DNA from 2 places in the Oceanobacillus sp. NCCP-135 genome. Region 1 is predicted to be linked to the other one. Evidence: riboswitches for the same ligand, from Rfam matches in the RefSeq annotation. Region 1 holds a riboswitch; the other holds the start of a gene.

Region 1 (4,759 bases):
CGACCGGCGAGCGCGGATATCACCCGGTGAGCGCAAGATATCGACCGGTGAGCGCGGATATCACCCGGTGAACGCAGATATCGCCGGGTGAGCGGGGATATCGGCCGGTGAGCGCAAGATATCGACCGGTGAGCGCGGATATCACCCGGTGAGCGCAGATATCACCCGGTGAGCGCAGGATATCAGCGGGAGAACGCAGATATCACCCGGTGAGCGCGGATATCGCCTGGAGAGCGCAGGATATCGCCTGGAGAGCGCAGGATATCGACCGGTGAGCGCGGATATCACCCGGTGAGCGCAGATATCACCCGGTGAGCGCAGGATATCAGCGGGAGAACGCAGATATCACCCGGTGAGCGCAGATATCACCCGGTGAGCGCAAGATATCGACCGGTGAGCGCGGATATCACCCGGTGAGCGCAGATATCGCCGGGTGAGCGGGGATATCTGCCGGTGAGCGCAGGATATCAGCGGGAGAACGCAGATATCACCCGGTGAGCGCAAGATATCAGCGGGAGAACGCAGATATCACCCGGCGAGCGCAGGATATCAGCGGGAGAACGCAGATATCACCCGGTGAGCGCAGATATCACCCGGTGAGCGCAGGATATCGACCGGTGAGCGCGGATATCGCCGGGAGAGCGCAGGATATCGACCGGTGAGCGCGGATATCGCCTGGAGAGCTGGACATGACTAGATAATTTCGTTCACTATCCACAGCCCACGTTCACAAATTTGATAATTCCCTAAATAATAAAAAATTCCTTCATCCAAGGATGAAAGAATTTTTTATTATTTATGCTTTATTTAGCTTTGTTTTTGCCAGGTAATTAATAAATAATCCAATAGCGATCACAATTGCAAAAGTTACCACTATAGGAAGAAATACTTGATTTGTAAAACCAATTACCAAATATCCCACACATGCTGCTGCTGCGGCAATTATTGCATATGGTAGTTGTGTTAGAACGTGATCGATATGATTTGCTCCCGCACCAGTTGAAGATAGGATGGTTGTATCTGAGATAGGCGTACAATGATCGCCAAATACAGAACCTGCTAGCACTGCCGCCAATGATGGAAGTAGCATATTTATATCTGTAATAGCAGTCACCTCTGCTGCAATTGGCAGCATAATTCCAAATGTACCCCATGATGTACCTGTAGCCAATGCCATTATTCCGGCAATCAGGAAAAATAAGAATGGCAGTAAGGATGAACTAATAGAAGCATCGTTGACTATTTGCGCCAAAAACTCCCCTGTTTCTAACGTGCCGATAACCGAGCCAATCATCCATGCCAATATTAAGATATAAATAGCTGGTAGCATCGTTTTAATACCTTCAATAAAGATATTAACGATATTTGCCCTCGGTTCATTTTGTTGAAAATGGAATACTAATGATGTTAGTACAGCAATCAATCCACCAACAAATAAAGATAGATTAACATTTGTATTTGCAAAAGTTGCTAAAATTGTTGCATTACCTTCAGTGGCATTTACTCCTGTAATAAGCATCGAAACAACAGTTGCAACAATCAGAACTGCAATAGGAACGAGCAAATGGAATACCCTTCCACTTTTATGCGGTTTAAATGTATCTCCTAAATCACCAGGTACACTATTTTGCTCTGGATTTAGCAATTCACCTGTTTCAATAGCACGCTTTTCATGTGTACGCATTGCTCCAATATCCATTTTAAAGTAGGCAACAAGAAAAACAAGTAATAATGCTGAAAGTGCATATAAATTCAATGGTATCATTTTTATAAATGCTTCCAGTGGTTGAATGTTCGTTATTTCATTTGCTGCAAACAAACCACCTAAAATACCGATTATATAAGCTCCCCAGCTTGAAATTGGTGATAATACGGTAACCGGTGCCGACGTTGAATCAATAAAATACGCAAGCTTTGCACGGGAAATTTTATGTCTGTCTGTTAATGGTCTTGCTATTTGCCCAACTGCCAGACTGTTAAAATAATCATCAATAAAAATTATAAATCCTAATATGGGTGTGATAAACTGTGCACCTGTACGTGTTTTAACACGTTTAATCATCCATTCGCCAAATGCCTTACTACCGCCTGATGCCTGCAGCAACGCTGTCATTATTCCTAATAATAATAGAAAACTGAGTAGGAGAAGGTTCCCTTTATTTAAAGAGCCTTCAGAAACAAAGATGTTATAAAATATTTCCCAAATCTCATTTAGCGTTCTAAGTATATTGAAATCATGAATCATTAATGCTCCAACGATAATACCTGCTCCTAAAGATAATAAAACCTTTCTAGTAAGTAGTACAAGTACCAGCATGAGCAGTGCTGGAATAATTGAAAGAATTGTGCCTTCCATTGATGTTACCTCCGTTTATATATATGTATGAATGGAACATGGAGAAACGCTTGATAAAGACAAAATGCTGACGATCGAGGATACGCAATCAATTTATATTGTCCTTAAAAACACAAAAAGACAACGATAGAAAATAACCATCATTGTCCTTACAATATTCGTTATCCTCCATTTCGATCAGTAGTTCTCCATGCACATTCATTTTAGCATGACAGTATACCCCTTTTTCAAAGCTATACCAGCTATAATAAGTCTGACCCTCATTATGCTTCGGCAAACAATCCTTTTATCAACAATCCAAGTTGTCATTCTCCTGCTGACTACTCATATTATCTGCACCTCTACCTCACCGATCTGATAAGGTTTTAATATTTAATTCTAGATTTACTATACAATAAATTTATTCATCTTGCAAGTCTCCTTGAAAGTCCTCTCTCGGAATAGCAATATTAGGGTCACTTCCACCATAGAATTCTGGTACATCCCCCATAATTGCTCCGCCATCCATATAAATTTCAGTATGAACTTTTGCCACCTCTGTAGTAAATGGGATGACTACCTGTACATCAACCTCAACATAAAGGTAGAGAGAAACCCAGGAAGAATTAATCCCCCACTCTTTTTCTTCCTGATAAATATTCGTTCTTACATTACCGACAAACTCAAGGTTTACCGGTACTTTTGGGCCTAAATTGGCAAGTACAGAGTTACCTGTTACTTGGCCAAGCGGAATCTCTATAATGGTGGGATCCACTTTTGCGAGATCTTCTGCCCCATCACTATATTCTGGAGGATTCTGAAGTGGATTATCAAAAACGAGCGGATCCCCTCTGTTCATATTCAGAAAAAACTCTTCCACCCTGTCTGTTGCTACACGATTTATTTCACTGATCATCGCTGAATTCCAATTATATACTGCTGGATCTCCATTATTATTATATGTAATATTAGCAATATCCTCGAAGTCATAATTTTCGGCAAAACGCACAGCTGTATTAATTGCTCGTGTTGCAAATTCATCAGTTTTTGCTTGCGCTATCTCCATCAAAGTTGGTTTTATACCTCGATCAATAATCCAAATACTTAGTAGAACAAAAACAGCAAAAAGAATCATCGTAATAACAAGCGCATTTTTTCCCGGAGGAGATGTTCTATTCATACCAAATCTTCTTTGATGTCTCAGCATAAAAAAACCCCCTTGTAAAATAATTTATGCTTGTTTTAAAGGGGTTAGAATCCTAAATAATCTTTAATCTATTTTAACTGCAGTTACCGTAACATTCATTACACTGGCTAAATCCAATTCATAAGATGTACTCAGACGTTTTCCATCTTCTAACAGGATCCGGATTACCGGGCGATCACAGATATGTTTATTTTGTCTGACCACAACCCCCTCTCTCCCGTCACTAAGCTGTAGTGACAGACCATCCGGATATACAACAATGCTCCTTTTAAATGCCTCGATCATATTTTTATCAAATAAGTTTATGGCACCTACATAAAGAATTTCCAATCCTTCATGTGGCAGCATTGCATCACGATATACGCGATTACTTGTTATTGCGTCAAAGGCATCTGCAATCCCAATTAATTTTGCGTATTCATGAATCTCATCACCTTTAATTCCGCGCGGATAACCAGACCCATTTAATCGTTCATGATGCTGATATGCACAATGAGATAGAATTGCAGGCATATTAGCTGTCTTCCGTAAAAAATCAAAACCTATTGTTGTATGTCCTTTAATAATTTCAAATTCCTCTTCTGACAGTTTACCTGGTTTTTGTAAAATTTCCGGATCAATAAAAATCTTTCCAATATCATGCAGCATTGCTCCAATACCTATTTCAGTTAATTTCTTATTGGAGAAATTCATTTCCACACCGATCGCAAGCGAATATATTGTTACGTTTAAAGAGTGATGAAAAATATAGTCGTCCGTTATAAAAATTTCGGTAAGCAAGGACAATGACCTTTCATTGCTCTGTAAATCCTCCATAATTTGCTGCACGACATTTGTAAGCTTTTTTCCTTTTTTCTCAAGGATATAAGATCTTTCCTTTATACCACTATCTCTTAGTTCTAGGAAAGTTTCTTTAATTGTTTTACTGGCTTCTACTCTTAATTTATTTGAAAGTACGGATTCCACATTAATATCTTGCGTGAATTCATCTTCTATATAAATATATGTAATCCCTTGATTTAATAATCTCCCGAGCATCTTTTCAGTTATCTTTATCCCTTTTTGGATCAGTACAACACCATTTTCATTATAGATGGATTGTGCTAATATCATTCCTGGAGTTACTGATTTTGTACTGGCAAGTCTCATATTTTCCACAACTCCTATAAAATACGACCTTTTTCGACATTTGTTCCATTAAAATAGTACCAAATTAT
Region 2 (4,759 bases), on a different contig from region 1:
ACGTCCTTCGTATGAGATTGGATCATTATCATAATTGCGAACCATATAGTCGGAATCAGAGAAAATAGAGCATCCTGATCGACCGTATTCGTAATAATACCCGCCAAATTCCCGAATAGCATCTTCCATATCCATAGATAAAGCATCTGCTAACCCGTGAAGTTCTTCCCAAATTGCAGGGGCAAAACGAGAGAATGCCTGCTGCACCTCATTTTTTTCAAATAGAAAATGTCTCCATTGTTTATCCCATTGCTTTTTACGAGCAGGTAGTATTGGGGAATTTCTCAGTAGTTCACCCTGCATATATCCAAAGTCATAATGGTTTCCACGAAACTGTATGATATCACTAAATACTTTAGTCATTTATTTCTCCTTCAATTTAATGAAAAACATTATTCAATCTCCAATATTCCATTAGAAAAATCCTCATTACTATTAAAGCTACCAGCTGGAAAAATAAATGTCCATGGCATACTGGTTCGCTGCGCAATTGTTATAGGTGGGGAAAAGGTGTGTTCAGCAAATGTTTTATCATTTATAAGATAGGTCAGTGTTTGATTGTGGAAGGAAATATCCCGTTTACTTGTATTATGAATTAGAACAGCGATCAATAATTCACCACGATGATTTTTTGCCTGCCAGAGTGAAGTGAATTGGATGACTTCTCCTGCTATTAAATTTACTTTGTCAAAAACCTGCTTGATGTTTTCTCTGTCTTGTGCAGCAATTGTTTTATCCCATGCTGATTCAAATATGAGCTTCTGCATTGTTTCATACCTTCCTTATATATCCTTTGTTATGATTATAAAGCTTTTTGCCAATAATAAATACTTATTGAGCCGCTTGTTGGGGAATAGTAGAATGAAAAGAGCCTTTATCATAGTACACAATAAGGAAAGGAGAATTCTTAATTGAATGTCCGAATCGAAATAATCTATCGAACGCCGAAGGGTATGGAGGCAGTTTTCAGTTCAGAGGAAATGCGGGCTAAACATGCCCTGCTAGTTACAGAGGATTTAGAGAAAACCGGCCGCATCAGAAATTTAGTATTTGTCGATAGTCATGACAATATATGGAACCTAAAGGAATTAAAGAAACAGATGGAGGAAATCCGAACTGAACCCCATCATGTGACAGTTTATTTTGATGGTGGTTTTGATTTTAATTCAAGAAAATCCGGTCTTGGATGTGTTATATATTATGAACAAAATGGTAAGTCACTACGGCTTCGGAAAAATGCTTTAGTGGAAGAACTTGATTCAAATAACGAGGCAGAGTATGCAGCACTTCACCTGGCAGTAAAAGAATTGGAACAACTGGGTGTCCATCACCTGCCTGTTATTTTCTCAGGAGATTCTCAGGTTGTAATTAACCAGTTGAAAGAAGATTGGCCGTGTTATGATGAAAATTTGGCAAGATGGGCTGATCGAATCGAGGATAAGATTGTTGCAATTGGGGTGGATGCAACATATAATCAGATACAAAGGAAAATGAATCAGGAGGCAGATCGATTGGCATCACAAGCTTTACAAGAGATTAAGATTTTTAGTACATCTGAAGTGATGCGTGAACATCTTTAGAATTAACTTTCATGACAGTAGGATTCACATCCACATAGGATAAAACAATTTTTTTCGCACAAAATACCTGATGGAGGTGTTTTGATGAGTAAAAAGAAAAAAGACAGTGGATTTAGTGATGAACAGGCTGTTAGGAAAAAGCTATCAAACCAATTTGATCATGAGTTTGCTAATGAACCATTTACGGCAAACGAAAAATTAAATAATAAAAAAACAAAAAAGCGACAGTAACCTATAAATGAGCCATTTGGGCTTGAATTTTAAGTGTTTCTCTGTTACATTAAGCATAACAACTAAAAAATCTAATAATTTCTTATTTTAAAGTATTTTTTTAAAGTAAGGGTAGAGGTGCGAAAACCATTAGTACCTATGTGGAGGAGAATGAGCTCCAAAGAAACATAGGGAAAGGGGAATTTGCCGAAGCGAAAGGATGCTCATCATTCTGAAGCTGGTTCTGTTATTGAATAAATGCGGAATTGTCATATAGGAAACTATATGGAGAGCTATCTAGCTAAGAACGATAATAAATGTTCTTTTTAGCAGCAGCGGCTCTCGTTGCTGCTTTTTATTTTGGCTCTCCACACTTCTATAATATCTAAAAAAGGTGTGGTGTTAAGATGAATTTTGGTAAAGTATTGACAGCAATGGTAACTCCATTTGATCAGCATGGTGAAATTGATTTTGAGCGAACGGAAGGTTTAATAAATTATTTGATTGCAAATGGATCAGAGGGCTTGGTGGTTGCAGGGACGACTGGTGAATCACCAACATTGACACATGATGAAAAACTGAGATTATTTAAATTTGTTGTAAAAAAAGTAGATGGTAGGGTATCTGTTATCGCTGGAACAGGATCAAATAATACTAAGAGCTCCATCGAATTGACGAAAGATGCAGAAGCTGTAGGTGTTGATGCAATTATGCTGGTGACACCTTATTACAACAAACCATCCCAGGAAGGAATGTATCAGCATTTTCGAGTGATTTCCGAGAATACGTCATTGCCTGTGATGCTCTATAATATTCCTGGTCGAAGTGTTGTGAACATCGAGCCTGAAACGATTATTCGTCTATCACAAATAAAAAACATCGTATCAGTTAAGGAAGCAAGTGGGGATTTAGATGCAGCAGCTGAAATCATCAGCAAAACAACTGATAACTTCAGTGTATATAGTGGGGATGATAGTTTGACATTACCAATACTATCTATTGGCGGATCAGGTGTCGTATCTGTTTCTTCCCATATCATTGGCAATGAAATGCAGGAAATGGTTCAATATTTTCAAAAAGGGGAAGTAGTTGATGCAGCAAGCGTTCATCGTCGTCTATTACCAATTATGAAAACACTATTTACAGCACCAAATCCGACATCAGTAAAAGAAGCATTGAATCGAATTGGTGTGCCGGTTGGAAGTGTACGCTTGCCACTCATAGCCTTAAATGAATCGGAGCGGGCTTCGTTGTACAAAGTAATTGCAGGATATGAACTAAAAGAAGCTGTTGGATATTAATTAAAGGAAACTCGGTATTCAACGAAAGATAATAAAAACACCACCTACAAGAAACAAGGTGGTGTTTTTATTCTTTAAATCGAACGCAATAACAACCGCTTCAAAAGCGGTGCAAAATGCTCCGGCAATTCAGCTACACTTGGAATCATTAACCGCTCTTTACCATAAATATTTTTCAATATGAGGTCATCTCTTTCATCAAGCTCCCCATCTGACAGAAACATCCCGATCACATCAATGCCTTGTTTGTGTGCATCTGAAACAGCTAAGTTTGTGTCAATAATTCCGTTTTGATCGTAATTAGCAGCTGCCGGTTCACCGTCAGAAAATACGAGGAGAAATTTGTTTTTTTCTCTTCTTGCTGCAATCTCTTTTGTGATCACACGAATGCTGAATCCATCTCGATTATCTTCTCGAGGTTCAAGCTGCATAATTCTGGCTCCAGTATTTTGATAAAAAGAGTCGGTAAACGAATGGATAACGTGAAAATAGTTCGGTTGATAATTTTCCTTTACGTCATTTGCATCCTCCCAAAATCCGATAATGGAGTGAGGGATTCTTAATTGGTTTAATACTTCATGAAATAGCACAATGCCTCGTTTTGTTTCATCCATCTTATTATGCATGGAAGCAGAGCAGTCTACCAGCAGGGTGAAAGCCGCATCGACTTCATTGGATTCCTGGTTTTTCTTGTAAAAGACCCTTGGATTTTCATCGATTACAATGGGGAGTAACTTCTTTGAAAGTCGTCCACTGATTAAATCTTTTTGGGGAGCATTCTTTTTGTGCTCCAGTGTTTTTTCAATCGTAGCTGCAAGCTTTCGTTTAAAGTTTTCGATTTCACTGACAAATTCCTGATAAAGTTCCATATCCTGAATGGATGGAGAGGTAGCTTCTTTAACGATTGGAACAGCATTTCTGTTTTCCGTTCCATACATACTTTCATGTTGAACGCTACCACGATTGGCTTCCTGCTTTTCCAGTGACTCTAGTACAGAATAATCATTTCTTTTACTTTGACCTGAAGCACCTTGAATTGAACCCATTGCTTGGTCAGCGTCCTCCGTTTCTCTCGTGCCACCGCCCTGGATGTTTGTTTTCGTTCCTACATCCAATTCAAATTGGAGAAAGGTCTGCTTTCTGTCACTATTTTGGTTTTCTCGATGCCAAGTGGAAAAGCGTTGATCGATATATTCATTATTATCCTCATCCACTTCTTCTTGATCATCATTCGCCACTTCATCGGTACGGGTTAATTCGTCGAATAATGTATTCATTGTAAAATCTTTTATGTGAGAAATTGGAAAAGTGAAATATTCGTTTAGGCTGTCCTTATAATATGGCGCTAATTGAAATATAATTTCCCTGGATATACGCACAATATCCGATGTGTTGATTGCTTCGAAAATGGAATATAAGATTGGCTTTAATTTTTCTATTTGATCAAGCTGTTTTCCATTTGCTTGGGGGAAATTAGGATCTGGCTGATCTGCTTGTATGATTAAATAAAGGAGGCAGAATAATTCATCAAGCGGGTAGCTCCGGGTCACATTTGTATTTAATTGTGTTTTAAAATAATGCCTGAAAAATTTCCGCCGGACAGCAAAGTCCTTTTTCGTACCAGGTCTTTCTTTTTTTACGATTTCTTCAAGCCGTAAATCCTCCAAC

Evidence for each region. A riboswitch is a leader RNA that binds a small molecule or an ion and turns the genes downstream of it on or off. The one in region 1 is predicted to bind lysine.
Region 2: linked by a shared signal. The riboswitch ahead of dapA (4-hydroxy-tetrahydrodipicolinate synthase) and the one ahead of AC6HVZ_RS14765 (Na+/H+ antiporter NhaC family protein) in region 1 are both predicted to bind lysine.

The regions. Positions count from the first base shown of each region.
Region 1 is NZ_BAAKSZ010000022.1:33,910-38,668, forward strand. It holds gene AC6HVZ_RS14765 (Na+/H+ antiporter NhaC family protein) at 797-2,356, opposite strand; lysine riboswitch at 2,530-2,708, opposite strand; gene yunB (sporulation protein YunB) at 2,757-3,542, opposite strand; gene AC6HVZ_RS14775 (HD-GYP domain-containing protein) at 3,606-4,691, opposite strand.
Region 2 is NZ_BAAKSZ010000001.1:102,050-106,808, forward strand. It holds gene AC6HVZ_RS00450 (C45 family autoproteolytic acyltransferase/hydrolase) at 1-363, opposite strand, end outside; gene AC6HVZ_RS00455 (SLAP domain-containing protein) at 393-767, opposite strand; gene AC6HVZ_RS00460 (reverse transcriptase-like protein) at 912-1,580, shown strand; gene sspO (small acid-soluble spore protein SspO) at 1,665-1,811, shown strand; lysine riboswitch at 1,916-2,094, shown strand; gene dapA (4-hydroxy-tetrahydrodipicolinate synthase) at 2,198-3,091, shown strand; gene AC6HVZ_RS00475 (vWA domain-containing protein) at 3,166-4,759, opposite strand, start outside.